One region of the Kitasatospora sp. NPDC048194 genome, then DNA from elsewhere that is predicted to be linked to it. Evidence: riboswitches for the same ligand, from Rfam matches in the RefSeq annotation. Region 1 holds a riboswitch; each other region holds the start of a gene.
What was found. A riboswitch is a leader RNA that binds a small molecule or an ion and turns the genes downstream of it on or off. The one in region 1 is predicted to bind cyclic di-AMP.

Region 1 (3,533 bases):
CAGCGTGGGAACCGGAGTTCACGCCTTCGGGGGAGTGGCAAAACGGATAGATCTTCACTAGGGTCTGGCGTCAAACCTATTTTCCGGAATCTCACTCGATCGGGTGAGTCCCATGGAAGAAGGAGCCGCTCCCTTGGCCTCCCACCGCCGTCCCAAGCAGCCGAGCCGCGCGCGGGTCTCCGTGCTCACCGCTGCCGCTGCGACCGCGGTCGCCCTCTCCGCCCAGGTCGCCGCGCACGCCGCGCCGCAGCCGAACAAGGCCGACGTCAAGGCGCAGATCGACCAGCTCCAGCAGGAGCAGGAGCAGGCGGCGGAGAAGTACAACGGCGCCAAGGAGCGGGCCGACCAGCTCCGCAAGCAGGCCGACCAGCTGCAGGACCAGGTGGCCCGCAGCCAGGACCAGATGACCCAGCTGCAGACCGGCCTGGCCGAGGTGGCGGGCGAGCAGTACCGCACCGGCGGCATCGACCCGTCCGTCCAGCTGATGCTGTCCTCCGACCCGTCCGGGTACCTGGAGAAGGCCTCCAGCGTCCAGCAGGCCAGCACCAGCCAGACCGAGGCGCTCAAGGGCCTGCTCGACCAGCAGCGCCGGCTGGACCAGGAGAAGGCCGAGGCCGCCGCCGTGCTGGCCTCGCTGGACTCCACCACCAAGGACCTCAACCAGGCCAAGGCGGACGTCAACCAGAAGCTGAAGGCCGCCCAGGACCTGCTGAACTCGCTCAGCGCCGCCGACCGCGCCGCGCTGAGGGCCCAGCAGCAGCAGGACGACCGCGCCTCGCGCGGCAGTGCCCGGGTCGACCTCAGCAGCCTGCCGCCGGCCAGCGGCTACGCGGCCGTGGCCGTGGCCAAGGCGATGAGCAAGCAGGGCTCGCCGTACGTCTGGGGCTCCACCGGCCCGAACACCTTCGACTGCTCGGGCCTGATGGTCTGGTCGTACGCCCAGGCCGGCGTCTCGCTGCCGCGCACCTCGCAGGAGCAGGGCAACGTCGGCACCCGGGTGCCCTCGCTGGACCAGGCCCAGCCGGGCGACCTGGTGATCTACGGCAGCGACCGGCACCACGTCGGGATGTACATCGGCAACGGCATGGTGGTCCACGCGCCGCACACCGGTGACGTGGTGAAGGTGATGAAGGCCGACGCGATGCCGATCAACACGATCCGCCGGGTCTGACGGCCCGACACGCCCGAGGGGCCGCGCTCCGGCCCTGTGATCCGCGCCACCCCCGACCGGGGTGGCGCTTCGGGTTCACCCGCCCTTCGGCCGCTTGTTTGAGGTTTGATCAGCTTTCCGTGCGGCGGCGATCACCAACGGTCATTTTCACAAGGGGACATGGGTCATCTTCTGGATTTTTTCTGACAAGGATTTGAACGGATCACGGTTCAGTTACTAGGGTCGTGCCCCGAACCACCGCACTGTCGATCACCCAGCCCGGGTGGCGGCGGTGGTTACCGCCGAGTTCGCGAAGCAGCGGGGCAGCTCGAAACGACTGTCCGACAGGGGAGCCCAGCAGTCCGGGGCGCTGTGGAGCGGAGCCGGGGAACCACGTTCCTCCGGGGTGAATCGGCGCCAGGTCGGCCGGTACCGCGGCCGTGAGGCGTCGTAGGGCATGCTTCCGGCCCGAACCCGTCAGCTCACCCGGTAGGCGGACGTAGGAAGAAGGAGTCCGCCTTCGTGGCGTCCCATCGCCGTCCCAAGCCCGCCAGCCGCGCCCGGGTCTCGATCATGACCGGTGTCGCCGCGGCGGCCGTCGCCCTCTCCGCGCAGTCCGGCGCGCACGCCGACCCGCAGCCGACCAAGGACCAGGTCAAGGAGCAGGTCGACCAGCTCAACGAGCAGGCCGAGCAGGCGACCGAGAAGTACAACGCCGCGCAGGAGAAGCAGCAGGCGCTGGAGAAGCAGGTCTCCGGCCTGCAGGACCAGGTGGCCCGGCAGCAGGCCCAGGTGACCGACCTCCAGGGCGGCCTCGCCGAGATCGCCGGGGAGCAGTACCGCAACGGCGGCATATCCCCGACCGTCCAGCTGATGCTCTCCTCCAGCCCGGACAACTTCCTCAACCAGGCCGGCGCGCTGAACCAGGCCGGGGACACCCAGAAGAACCAGCTGAAGGAACTCCAGGCGCAGCAGCGCAAGCTCGACCAGGACCGCAGCGAGGCCCAGAGCAAGCTCACCGAGCTGGAGTCCACCACCCAGCAGCTGAAGGCCTCCAAGGACGAGGTCCAGAACAAGCTGAAGGCCGCACAGGACCTGCTCAACACCCTGACCGAGCAGGAGCGCCAGGCGATCCGCCAGGCCGAGGAGAAGGCCGCCGCCGACGCCAAGGCCCAGGCCGACGCCGCCGCGAAGGCCGCCCAGCAGCAGGCCGCCTCCGACCGCGCCTCGCGCGACAGCGGCCGCACCGACATCGGCTCCGGGAGTTCCTCCTCGCCGGTCGTCAAGCCGGCCGCGCCCGGTAGCTCGCACGGTGCCGCCGCGCTGTCCGCCGCCGCCTCCAAGGTCGGCAGCCCGTACGTCTGGGGCGCCACCGGCCCGAGCTCCTTCGACTGCTCCGGTCTGATGGTCTGGGCGTTCAACCAGGTCGGCGTGTCGCTGCCGCGCACCTCGCAGGAGCAGGCCGGCGCCGGCACCCGGATCGGCTCCGACATCTCCCAGGCCCAGCCCGGCGACCTGCTGATCTTCTACAGCGACGCCCACCACGTCGGCATCTACGCGGGCAACGGCCAGGTGCTGCACGCGCCGAAGCCGGGCGCCTCGGTCCGCTACGAGGCGGTCTCCAACATGCCGCTGGCCTCCATCGTGCGGGTCTGATCCGTCCGAAGGCCTCCGCAGGCCCGGTCCTCCCACTCGGAGGGCCGGGCCTGCGGCTTTGCGGGCGGCTCGGGCTGATGTCCGATTAGGGGGCGAATATTCGGGTCCGGAGGGGTTTGGACTCGCTTGCCCGGACTCGCTAACGTCTGCCACCGGACTCCCGCTCGACGGCCGCCCACCGGGGTGCGGCCGCGGGGCCGCGCTGCAGATCGGAGCCGCCGCCGCCATGTCCGTGCACCGCCGTTCCCACCTGCTCGCCCGCGCCCTGGTGCTCACCGCGGCCGCCACCACGGCCCTGGGTGTGGCGACCGGCGGCAGCGCCCAGGCTGCTCCCGGTGCGCCGGACGCGCCCGACCGCAAGGACGTCAAGGCCCAGGTCGAGCAGCTGTACGACGAGGCCGAGCAGGCATCCGAGAAGTACAACGCCGCGCAGGAGGCCCAGAAGCGGCTGCAGAGCGAGACCACGGCCCTCCAGGCGGAGGTCGCCGCCGCCCAGGACCAGCTCAACGAGCTGCGCGGGGACCTCGCGACGGTGGCCGGGGCCGAGTACCGCGGCGGCGGGATGAGCCAGACCGCCCAGCTGATGCTCTCCAGCGACCCGGAGTCCTACCTCGCCCGCGCCCGCACCCTCGGCCAGGCCGCCGAGCGGCAGCAGGAGACCCTCCACGAGCTGGTCACCCGTCAGCGCCGGCTCGACCAGCGCCGCGCCGAGACCGCGGGCAAGCTC
Region 2 (3,533 bases), on a different contig from region 1:
GCCACGGCGGCGGTGGACGCGCTGCTGGAGGAGGTCGGCGGGAACGCCGCCCAGCGCGGGGAGTTCATGTTCCAGCCGGAGTTGGTGATGCGCGGGTCCACGGGGGCCTGTCCGCGCTGAGCCCCCGGCGGGGGAGGGCCTGACGGCCGCGCGGTGCGCGATCGGACGTGAACGGGCGGGCCCCGGAGAGCAGTTGCTCTCCGGGGCCCGCCCGTTGGCGTGCGGCCTCCGTCCGGGCTCTGCCGGATGCCCGGGGGGTGGGCTTCCGGCGGGCCGGGCGACGCCGCAGCCCCCGGGGGCTCCCGGGGGCTGCGGAGGGTCGTGGCCGGACTGCGGCGCTACGGCACGGGGCCGGCGGCTGGCAGGAGTCGAGCCTCGTCAGCCGTCAGCGGTCAGCCGTCGACCGCAGCTGTCAGCGGTCAGCCATCGGCCGTGGACCGTCGTCTCAGACCCGGCCGGCGAAGTCCGGGGCCCAGTTGGCGACGGTCTGCTCGCGGACGCCCGCGCTCGGGTTGGCGGCCTCGACGTACTTGCCGCTGCCGACGTAGATCGCGACGTGGTACACGCCGGAGTCCTGGCCGTTGTTCGACCAGAAGAGCAGGTCGCCCGGCTGCAGGCTGTCCAGCGAGACGTGGGTGCTGGTGGCGGCCTGGTCGGCGGCGACGCGCGGGATGCTGATGCCCGCGGCGCGCAGCGCGGCCTGGGTGAGGCCGGAGCAGTCCCAGCCGCCGTTGCCGGTGCCGCCGTAGACGTAGGCCTGGCCGACCTGGGACTCGGCGAAGGACACCGCGGCCGCCATGCTGCCGGTGGCGGCCGGGGCCTGGGTCTGCGCCGGGGCGGCCGGCTTCGAGGCCTGGGCGGTCGGCTGGGCGTTCACGGCACCGCCGTTCGCGGCCTGACCGGCCTTCTGGGAGCGGTTGAACCAGTTGAAGTCCGAGCCGGAGGTGGAGGACTGGTCGGCCTGGGACTGGTCGCCGTCACCGAAGGTCAGGTGCTGGCCCGGGTAGATGGTGTCCGGGCCGTCGGTCAGGGTGCTGCGGTTGAGCTCGTACAGGCGCTGCCAGCCGCCCTGGACCTTGTGCTTGTCGGCGATCGACGACAGCCAGTCGCCCGCGACGACGGTGTAGTCGCCGCTCTGGGCGTGGGCCTGGCGCTTCTGCGCCCAGCTGCCCTTGGCGGAGTCGTCGGAGGGCTGCGCCTGCGACGGGGCGGGCGCGGCCGGCTGGGCCGGCTTCGCGGCCGGAGCCTGGCTCTGCGCGGGCTTGGCGGCGGGCTTGGCCGCGGTGCCGGCCGAGGTGTCGACGGCGGCCGGGGCGCCGCCCTTGGTCAGACCGGCCTGGACGGAGCAGACGGGCCAGGCGCCGGGGCCCTGCGAGGCGAGGACCTTCTCGGCGACGGCGATCTGCTGGTCCTTGGTGGCCAGGTTGGCCTGCGGGGCGTACGAGGTGCCGCCGAAGGCAGCCCAGGTGCTGGAGGTGAACTGCAGGCCGCCGTAGAAGCCGTTGCCGGTGTTGATGCTCCAGTTGCCGCCGCTCTCGCACTGGGCGACCTTGTCCCAGGTCGCGACGGAGGCGGCGTTGGCGGTGCCGGTGGTGAGGCAGGGGATGGTGAGGCCGACGCCCGCGACGCCGAGGGCGGCGATCACGCGACGGGTACGGCCGGACAGGCGGGTGCCGTTGGTGGGCAGCATGAAGACGCGGTCCTCTCCCACGCCTGCGAGGTGAGCTGTCGGATTCGGGCTGGAGTTGCCCGGCCGCGCTGTGGGCGCGGCTTCACCCCTAGCCCTGGACCATTCCGAGGAACGGCCCGGGGCGACTTACCTGTGGTTCCCCCGCTCCTGCCGTGGTGCGTTTTCGCGCTTGCCAGGACATCCGACGGCAGGACTCGGCGTCGCGGATGAACTGGGTCCGTGGGGTCACGAACGGGGAGCACGTTAAGCAGACTTAAGTTCAAACTGCAAATATCTGTGAGGTGCATCACGGTTTAGGGGAAACGGTCAAATTGGACACTAACCATGATCGCAAATGATCGTTTCCGGATAATCCACTTGCGCATTCCGGAAATTGTCTCCGCCTCAGGAATGCGGTGACGGAGTGTCGGAATCCCCGGCGGAGAACGTCGCGCGGCGGCCGGCGGCAATCGGCGGCGGTCGATGGAAGGCCGGAACGGCATCCGGTATTCCGGCGGGGAAAAGCCGACAGAACGGACATCATGCGCCATCTCTCGCCTAACTCCCGTCATTCCCGTACCGGGACAATCGGGCGGGCCCATGAGGGAGCCGGGCAATCGCGGCCGGGCCGGGCACGCGAAGGGCCCGGAACGGAGTCGTTCCGGGCCCTTCGGACCTACGGTGCGCGGGAAGTGGCCACCGGCGGCTGCCGGCGGACCTGAAGGCCGTCCGTCAGGCCTCCGGGGGCCCCTGGGCGGCCGCGTGGGCGCCGCGGGAGCCCTCCTCGGCCGCGGCCTCCTCCTCGGCCCGGGCCAGCTCCTCCGCGGAGGGCGCCGGCAGCGCGGCCAGGTAGGTGGAGGCGATCAGCTGGCCGACGGTCGGGTAGGCACCCAGCGGCGCGGCCGACGGGCAGCCGGTCTCCTCGGCGGCCGCGGCGAGCAGCTCGGAGTCCGCCTCGGGGCCGATCACCAGCGGGGCCAGCGCAGGGCGCTGGGAGCCGGTCTCCTTGAGGTGGTTGACGGCCCCGGCGACCGAGCCCGGTACGTCGAGCGCGGCGGCCACCACCGGGACGGCCAGCCGGGCGGCCAGCAGCACGCCGGTGATCCCGGCCGCGGCGGCCGCCTCCTCGCCGCCGACGGTGGTCAGCACCACGCCGTCCGCAGCGGTCGCGATGGCGAACAGCCGGGCCCGGTCGGCCCGGGCCAGGCCCGCCTCGGAGAGCCGCACGTGCACGGCCTCGGCCAGCAGCGGGTGCGGGCCCAGTGCGTCGGTGACGGTCGCGCCGTACTCGGCGGCGACGGCCTGCAGGCCGGCCAGGAAGCCGTGCGGCCCCGGGATCAGCGGCACCACGACGGGCGTCGGCAGGCCCGCCTCGGCGGCCGCCGCCAACAGCTCGGCGACCGTACGGTCGTCCCCGCCCTCGGCGCCGTCGGCCGGGAGGTAGCCGATCCCGGCCTGGACGCCGGTGTGCTCGCTGCGGACGATCGAGAGCAGTTCCTCGACGACCGAACGGGACTCGGGCCCGGCGGTCGCGGGCACGGCGAGCACCAGGGCCGGCGAGCCGGTGGGGATCTCGGGGCGCTCAGGGCGGCGGTGGCGCCCCCGCGCACGGGAGCCTGGAGTGCGGACGGGCAGTGGCGCGCCCGGGATGGCTGCGGTGCTCATGCCGGAGATCGTAGGACATCCGCCCGTCAGGCCTGCAGTCGGCTGCCGTACGGGTTTGGAGTGGTCGTGGTGCGCGGGTCGTGTCCCCGCCGTACCGGTTCGGGCCGTATGGCGACAATCCGGGCATTCCTCTCCCAACCTCCGGAAGTCCGTTCGCCGTTGCCCTGACGCGTCCGGTGGGCGATCGCGTTGCGCGTGG
Region 3 (3,533 bases), on a different contig from region 1:
TAGGCCTGGTAGGCGCGCAGGACGGCGGCGACGGCGTCGTCGCCGCTGCGGCCGACCGCGGCGTCGGCGAGCCGGCCGGCCAACTCCTCGGTGACCCGGACGGCGAGCAGCCGGCGCAGTTCGGTGAGGCCGCCGCTGACGTGCTTGTACAGGGAGGGGGTGGCGACTCCCGCGCGGGCGGCGACGGAGGCCAGGGTGAGGGCCTCGGTGCCCTGCTCGTCGATGAGGGCGAGGGCGTGGTCGACGACCTGCTCCGGGGTCAGTCCTACTCGGGGCATGGGTTCGGGTTCTCCGTACGGACGCGGGCCGGCGGCTTCGGGCGGTTCCAGGCGGTTCCGGGCGACTTCAGGCGAGTTCGCCGAGGAAGGGCAGCAGGGCGTCCGCGACGGCCTGCGGGTTGTCGGCCATCGGGTAGTGGCCGGACCCCTCGATCATCACCTTCCGGCTGCCGAGCGCGGCGGCCTGCCGGTCGGCGACGGCCGCCGGGTCCGGGAAGTCGGGGTCCTTGCTGCCCATCAGGACGAGCGAGGGGCAGCGGACGGCCGCGCACCAGCCGATCGGCGCGGAGTCCCCGGTGACGTGCCCGCGGGTGGCGGTCCTGCGCCCCGGGGTGCGCAGGGCGGCGACGAGGCCGTCCACGTACGCGTCGAGGTCGGCGGGCCGGGGGCCGGGGAAGGCCATCCTGCGCAGGTAGAGGCCCCAGGCGGCGGGCCAGTGGACCAGTGCGGTGCCCATCACGGCCATCACGCCCCGCATGAGGGCGTTGGACCGGTGCTCCACGAAGGAGTCGATGAGCGCGATCCCGGCGACCCGCTGGGGTGCGTCCCCGGCGACCTTGACGGCCGTGGCGCCGGTGTAGGACTGCCCGACCAGGACGGCCCGTTCGATGCCGAGGTGGTCCAGCAGGGCGAGGACGTCGGTGGCGATGGCGGCCGGGCTGTAGTCCTCCCACACGATCGAGGACTCGCCGAAGCCGCGCAGGTCCATGGTGATGACCCGGTGCCCGGCCGCCGTGAGCAGCGGGTGCAGGTGCCGGTAGGCCCGACGGGTGTCGAGCATGCCGGGGAGCAGGACGACGGGGGCGCCGTCGCCCTGCCGGGTGTCGTCGAAGGCGATCCGGCCGCCGGGGACGTCGAGGTACTGGGTGCTCGGAGTGCTGGTGCCGTTCACGGTGGTCCTCCACGGTGCGTGCTGCCGATAGCCAAAAAGCTACGGCTAATAGCCTTAGCCGTCAAGGCCGCCGCCCCGCCGTTCGTCCCCGTGTCGGACCGGGAGGGGGCTCAGACCCCTTCGACCCGGAACGGGTCGTGCTCGGCCAGCAGCTTCTCCAGCCGCGCCTGGTCGACCCGGGCGACGGTGTCCGCGGACTCCTGCCGGTCCCGGATGACTTTGGCCAGCGTGAACGCGGAGGTGACGGTGTAGAGGAAGCCGATCCCGAGGAACGCCCGGGTCCACGCTCCGACGGGCAGGTAGGCGATCCCGGCGGCGAGGGCCACGCCGGAGACGGCGAAGGAGAGGACGGCCTGGGCGTAGTAGGCGGCCGTGGTGCGGGTCTGCATCGGTGCGGTCATGGCGACAGGATGCGACGGCGTCGAAGGGTCGCACATGAGTAGGAGTACTCAGATGAACCCGGGTGAATGACGGGTCGTTCGTTGACGTCCGATCACCTGGACCCCGGTCGTCCCGGGCGGATGGCTTGGAATCAGGGCCTCCTAGGATTAACGTTTGATAACGCAGCGCGGTCGTCAACGCCGTACCCAAGACGGCACCGTGCGCCGTCGCCTAATCCCACCGGCCGGCCTCCGGGCAGGCCAGGGAGCCGGGGAACCACGTTTCCCTGGGGTGAATCGGCGGGGCCCAGGCCCGGCCGTAGGAGACCTTCCTGCTCCGAACCCGTCAGCTAACCCGGTAGGCGCGAAGGAAGGAAAGGAGCGCGCCTCCGTGGCGTCGACGCACACCCCGGCACACCCGGCCGGCCCCGCAGCCGGTACCCAGCTCCTCGACCACCCCGGCCCGGACGGCACCGAGTCCCTCGGCGCCGACGGGTTCGCCCCGGAGGTCGAGGCCAACCGCCACCGGATGCCGCGTCAGACCCGCGGGGCCTCCCCGCTCCTCGGCGTCACCGCCGTCGCCGCCACCCTGGGCGCCACCGGCTTCGCCTCCGCCACCCCGGCCGCCGCGCCCGCCGTCGCGGCCCCGGACGAGACGCCGGTCACCCTCGCCGCCGACCCCGGCCTCGCGCTCGCCGCCCGCATCCAGCAGCAGGCCGACAGCCAGCGCACCGCCGCCGAGGAGAGCGCCCGCCTGCAGGCCGCTCAGGAGGCCGAGGCCAAGGCCGCCGCCAAGGAGGCCGACGCCAAGCGTGCCGCCGAGGAGGCCGAGCGCGCCAAGGCCGCCGCCCTCACCCTGCCGGTGAAGGACTACAACCTCTCCGCCCACTACGGCCAGAGCGCCCGCTACTGGGCCCACCTGCACACCGGCCTGGACTTCGCGGCCGACACCGGCACCCCCGTGTACGCGGTCGGCCAGGGCACCATCACCTCGGCGGGCTGGTCCGGCGCGTACGGCTACCGGATCGTCGAGACCCTGCCCGACGGCACCGAGATCTGGTACTGCCACCTCTCGTCGATCATCAAGGGCTCCGGAAAGGTCGCCCCCGGCGACCAGATCGGCAAGGTCGGCGCGACCGGCAACGTGACCGGCCCGCACCTGCACCTGGAGGTCCGCCCGGACGGCGGCGCGCCGGTCGACCCGGAGACCTGGCTCGAGCAGCGCGGCCTCACCCCCTAACGAACCCCCCGGACCCGCCGCGGCCGCCGGGCCGCCGGGTCTCCGGGCCGCCACGGTCTCGGCGGCCGGGCCCCGGGTGCGCCCCGGGGCCTGGCCACGCGTCCACCCCACTCGTCGACGGCCGGGCCGGTCGGTCCACCACCGGCCGGGCCGGTCACTCCGCCGTCCGGACTGCTCACTCCGCCGGCAACTGCGCCAGGTAGGCGTCGATCTCCTCCGGCCCCGGTTCCGGCGCGAGCTCGGGGAACTCCTCGACCAGCAGCCGCGGCAGCCCGGGCACCGTCCACTCGCCGAACAGGTCGAGCGCCACCTCGGCCGCCGCCGCCTCGAACCGGCCGAAGTCCCCGGCCAGTTCGTCCGGCATCGGCCGACCCAGCGCGGTCAGCTCGGCCAGGTTGCGGTAGCTGCGCCGCATCAGACCCTGCTCCAGCAGCCGCCGCGCACCATCGGTGGCCATGCCGACGGACAGCACCCGGCCCGGCCCCCAGCCCTGCTCGGCGGGTTCGTCCAGCCAGCCGGCCGGCACCAGCGCCTCGTAGCCGGCCAGCCGCTCCTCCTCGCCGAGCCCGGCGAAGCCCGTCAGCCAGTCCCGCACCGCCGCGCCGTCCGCCGTGTCCACCCCGTGGGCGTGCAGCAGCACCGCGTACAGCCGCGGCCAGGTGACCAGGTCGGCGCGGCGCAGCAGCCCCGCCGCGACCTCGCCCTGCCACTCGGCCTCGGCGTGCAGCCGCTCCTGGCGCTTC
Region 4 (3,533 bases), on a different contig from region 1:
CGCTGACCCGCATGGTCTGCTCCTCCCTGTGGGCGACACCGCACCGGCGCCCACGCACACTGCGGAGGATCGTAGGCACGACCTGACCCTCCGCAACAGGGATTACCCCGCAGGTGACCAGGCTCACGCCCGCCGTCCGGCCAAGCTCTGTCCAAGAGCCGTCCACGTCCCGTCCACGGGCCGTCCACGGAGGGGCGGCGCACCGCACGCGCGCCGTCGGCGACCGGCTCGCGCCCCCCACGGCGCCCGAACGGCGCCGTCCCCGGCACCCCCTGGCGCCCGCCCGGCGAGCCGTCCGCGACCGGTCCGGACGCCCTCGACGGCCGCCGGTGGGCCGGACGCGCCCGGGGCAGCGGTTACGGTCGACCCATGCCTGCTCAGCCCGACGCCGTCCAGCCCGCCCCGCAGCTCTTCACCTGGGAGTTCGCCGCCGATCCGTACCCCGCGTACGCCTGGCTGCGCGAGCACGCCCCGGTGCACCGCACCACCCTGCCGAGCGGTGTGGACGCCTGGCTGGTGACGCGGTACGCGGACGCCCGGCAGGCGCTCGCGGACAGCCGGCTGTCGAAGAACCCGGCGCACCACAGCGGGCAGGCGCACCGCACCGGCCGGGTGGGCATCCCGGGGGAGCGGCAGGCGGACCTGATGACCCACCTGCTGAACATCGACCCGCCGGACCACACCCGGCTGCGCCGCCTGGTGTCCAAGGCGTTCACCCCGCGCCGGGTGGCCGAGTTCGAGCCGCGGGTGCAGCAGCTCACCGACCGGCTGATCGACGGCTTCGCGCAGCGCGGCTCGGCCGACCTGATCCACGAGTTCGCCTTCCCGCTCCCCATCTACGCGATCTGCGACATGCTGGGCGTCCCGGCCGAGGACCAGGACGACCTCCGGGAGTGGGCGGGCATGATGATCCGCCACCACGGCGGGCAGCGCGGGGGCGTGGGCCGGGCGGTCAAGCGCATCCGCGCCTACCTGGTGGACCTCATCCACCGCAAGCGCGCCGACCTCGGGGACGACCTGATCTCCGGCCTCATCCGGGCCAGCGACCACGGCGAGCACCTGACGGAGAACGAGGCCGCCGCGATGTGCTTCGTGCTGATCTTCGCGGGGTTCGAGACGACCATCAACCTGATCGGCAACGGGACGTACGCGCTGCTGCGCAACCCGGGCCAGCGGGCGCTGCTGCAGGAGTCGGTGGCGCGTGGGGAGACCGCCCTGCTGGAGACCGGGATCGAGGAACTCCTGCGCTACGACGGGCCGGTGGAGCTGGCGACCTGGCGGTTCGCGACGAGCCCGCTGAGCATCGGCGGGGTGGAGATCCCGGTCGGCGATCCGGTGCTGGTGGTGCTGGCGGCGGCCGACCGCGACCCGGCCCGGTTCGCGGACGAGAACACCCTGGACCTGGCCCGGACGGACAACCCCCACCTGGGGTTCGGGCACGGCATCCACTACTGCATCGGCGCCCCGCTGGCCCGGCTCGAAGGGCGCTCCGCCCTGGCCGCGCTGCTGTCGCGGCTGCCCGATCTCCGGCTCGCCGAGAGTCCGGAGAATCTGCGCTGGCGGGGTGGCCTGATCATGCGTGGGCTGCGCGAACTTCCGGTCGAATTCAGTCCCGAGGCGACGTCTCCGGACCCGGTTCCTGAGGCTCCGACACGCTGACGGATGGTCGTCCCGCGGCCCTCCGGCACCGTATGAACGCCCATCAAACCGGACAAACAGGTGCCGTTGGTAGGCGATTGGTCACCTGCCGTGATTTCCGTGTGATGTCGACGATATGAGCTTGTGATCGGTCTGAGGATCTGTCTAATCTCCCTGGAGTTCGCAGCTGCGGACCTCGTGCGCGGAACGCCGAATCCTGCCCGCCGCGTCACGGGAAACCGACCAGAACCCTGGGCAGGGGCGGGGGAACCAGGTTTGTTGCCGCCCCCACGGCTTGGGGTGAAGCCGCCCGAGCGGGAACGTCTCCGCGCACGGCGGCCGGGCCACCTCCCCGGTCCGAACCCGACAGCTCACCTCGCAGGCGTGCGGAGAGGGACCTTCATGCTGTTCGTTGGAACCGGCCGTCACCGTCGTCGCACCCAGGCCGAGAAGGCCGTCGCCGTGGCCGGTGTGGCCGGCGTCGGACTCGCGCTGCCGCTCCTCACCGCCACCGGTGCCTCCGCCGCCCCGGCCTCCACCTGGGACTCCGTCGCCCAGTGCGAGAGCGGCGGCAACTGGAGCATCAACACCGGCAACGGCTTCTACGGCGGGCTGCAGTTCACCTCCAGCACGTGGAAGGCCTACGGCGGCACCGCCTACGCCCCGCAGGCCAACCAGGCCAGCAAGGCCCAGCAGATCTCGGTCGCCGAGAAGGTGCTGGCCTCCCAGGGCCCGGGCGCCTGGCCGGTCTGCTCGCAGAAGGCGGGCCTGACCAAGGGCGGCGCCCCGGCCGCCGTCGACACCTCGTCGGACGCCAAGCCCCGGTCCGCCCCGCAGCAGGCGCCCAGGACGCAGGCTCCCGCTCCGGCCGCAAAGCCGGTCCAGCCGTACGCGCCCAAGCACGCCGCGCCCCGGCAGGCCGAGAAGCCCGCCGAGCAGCCGGTCCAGCAGTACACCCCCAAGCACGCCGCCCCGCGCGCCGAGCAGTCGGCCCCGACCGCCCCGGCCGGCCACGACTACACCGTGCGCTCCGGTGACACCCTGTCGACCATCGCCGCCGCCCAGGGCGTGACCGGCGGCTGGCAGGCGCTGTACGACGGCAACCGCTCCACCGTCGGCGGCGACCCGGACCTGATCATGCCCGGCCAGGTCCTGCACCTCGGCTGAGGACCGACGAGGGGGCCGGCCGACGGGTCGGCCCCCTCGTCCGCTTCCGTCCGGTTCCGTCCGGGTCCGTCCGTGCCGGTCCGGGTCCGTCCGCGCCCGGGGGACAAGCTGGGACAAGCAGGTGAACTACCGGGGGGTAGCAGGGCCACACGTTGAGACGGGGCCGAGGCCAGCGTGGCCCCGGGAGCCCGGGCGGTTAGGCTCTGGTCGTAACGACTCCGCAATCGTCCCGCCGACATCACCACCGTCAGCCGGACCAGCTTCCGCAAGGAGATGCCTCGTGCCGTCCATCGATGTCGTCGTAGCCCGTGAGATCCTCGACTCGCGCGGCAACCCCACGGTCGAGGTCGAGGTCGGCCTCGACGACGGCAGCACGGGTCGTGCCGCTGTCCCGTCGGGTGCCTCGACCGGTGCCTTCGAGGCGCTGGAGCTGCGCGACGGCGACAAGAACCGCTACTTCGGCAAGGGCGTCGAGAAGGCCGTCCTGGCCGTCATCGAGCAGATCGGCCCCGAGCTCGTCGGCTACGACGCCACCGAGCAGCGCCTGATCGACCAGGCCATGCTGGACCTGGACGCCACCCCGGACAAGTCCTCGCTCGGCGCCAACGCCATCCTGGGCGTCTCGCTGGCCGTCGCCCACGCCGCCTCCGAGGCCAGCGACCTGCCGCTGTTCCGCTACCTGGGCGGCCCGAACGCGCACGTCCTGCCCGTCCCGATGATGAACATCC

Region 2: another riboswitch for cyclic di-AMP. It lies ahead of ACGF07_RS22285 (transglycosylase family protein); the one in region 1 lies ahead of ACGF07_RS08980 (NlpC/P60 family protein).
Region 3: another riboswitch for cyclic di-AMP. It lies ahead of ACGF07_RS05160 (M23 family metallopeptidase); the one in region 1 lies ahead of ACGF07_RS08980 (NlpC/P60 family protein).
Region 4: another riboswitch for cyclic di-AMP. It lies ahead of ACGF07_RS13690 (transglycosylase family protein); the one in region 1 lies ahead of ACGF07_RS08980 (NlpC/P60 family protein).

The regions. Positions count from the first base shown of each region.
Region 1 is NZ_JBIDAK010000005.1:84,534-88,066, forward strand. Features, by position in the region: gene ACGF07_RS08975 (NlpC/P60 family protein) at 134-1,171, shown strand; cyclic di-AMP (ydaO/yuaA leader) riboswitch at 1,509-1,662, shown strand; gene ACGF07_RS08980 (NlpC/P60 family protein) at 1,673-2,806, shown strand; gene ACGF07_RS08985 (NlpC/P60 family protein) at 3,033-3,533, shown strand, end outside.
Region 2 is NZ_JBIDAK010000018.1:139,983-143,515, forward strand. Features, by position in the region: gene ACGF07_RS22280 (LacI family DNA-binding transcriptional regulator) at 1-120, shown strand, start outside; gene ACGF07_RS22285 (transglycosylase family protein) at 446-1,711, opposite strand; cyclic di-AMP (ydaO/yuaA leader) riboswitch at 1,698-1,868, opposite strand; gene ACGF07_RS22290 (hypothetical protein) at 2,402-3,334, opposite strand.
Region 3 is NZ_JBIDAK010000003.1:35,641-39,173, reverse strand. Features, by position in the region: gene ACGF07_RS05175 (WHG domain-containing protein) at 1-278, opposite strand, end outside; gene ACGF07_RS05170 (alpha/beta fold hydrolase) at 346-1,170, opposite strand; gene ACGF07_RS05165 (YiaA/YiaB family inner membrane protein) at 1,281-1,571, opposite strand; cyclic di-AMP (ydaO/yuaA leader) riboswitch at 1,770-1,929, shown strand; gene ACGF07_RS05160 (M23 family metallopeptidase) at 1,942-2,790, shown strand; gene ACGF07_RS05155 (hypothetical protein) at 2,966-3,533, opposite strand, start outside.
Region 4 is NZ_JBIDAK010000009.1:7,837-11,369, reverse strand. Features, by position in the region: gene ACGF07_RS13700 (SDR family NAD(P)-dependent oxidoreductase) at 1-13, opposite strand, end outside; gene ACGF07_RS13695 (cytochrome P450) at 370-1,659, shown strand; cyclic di-AMP (ydaO/yuaA leader) riboswitch at 1,870-2,039, shown strand; gene ACGF07_RS13690 (transglycosylase family protein) at 2,041-2,805, shown strand; gene eno (phosphopyruvate hydratase) at 3,086-3,533, shown strand, end outside.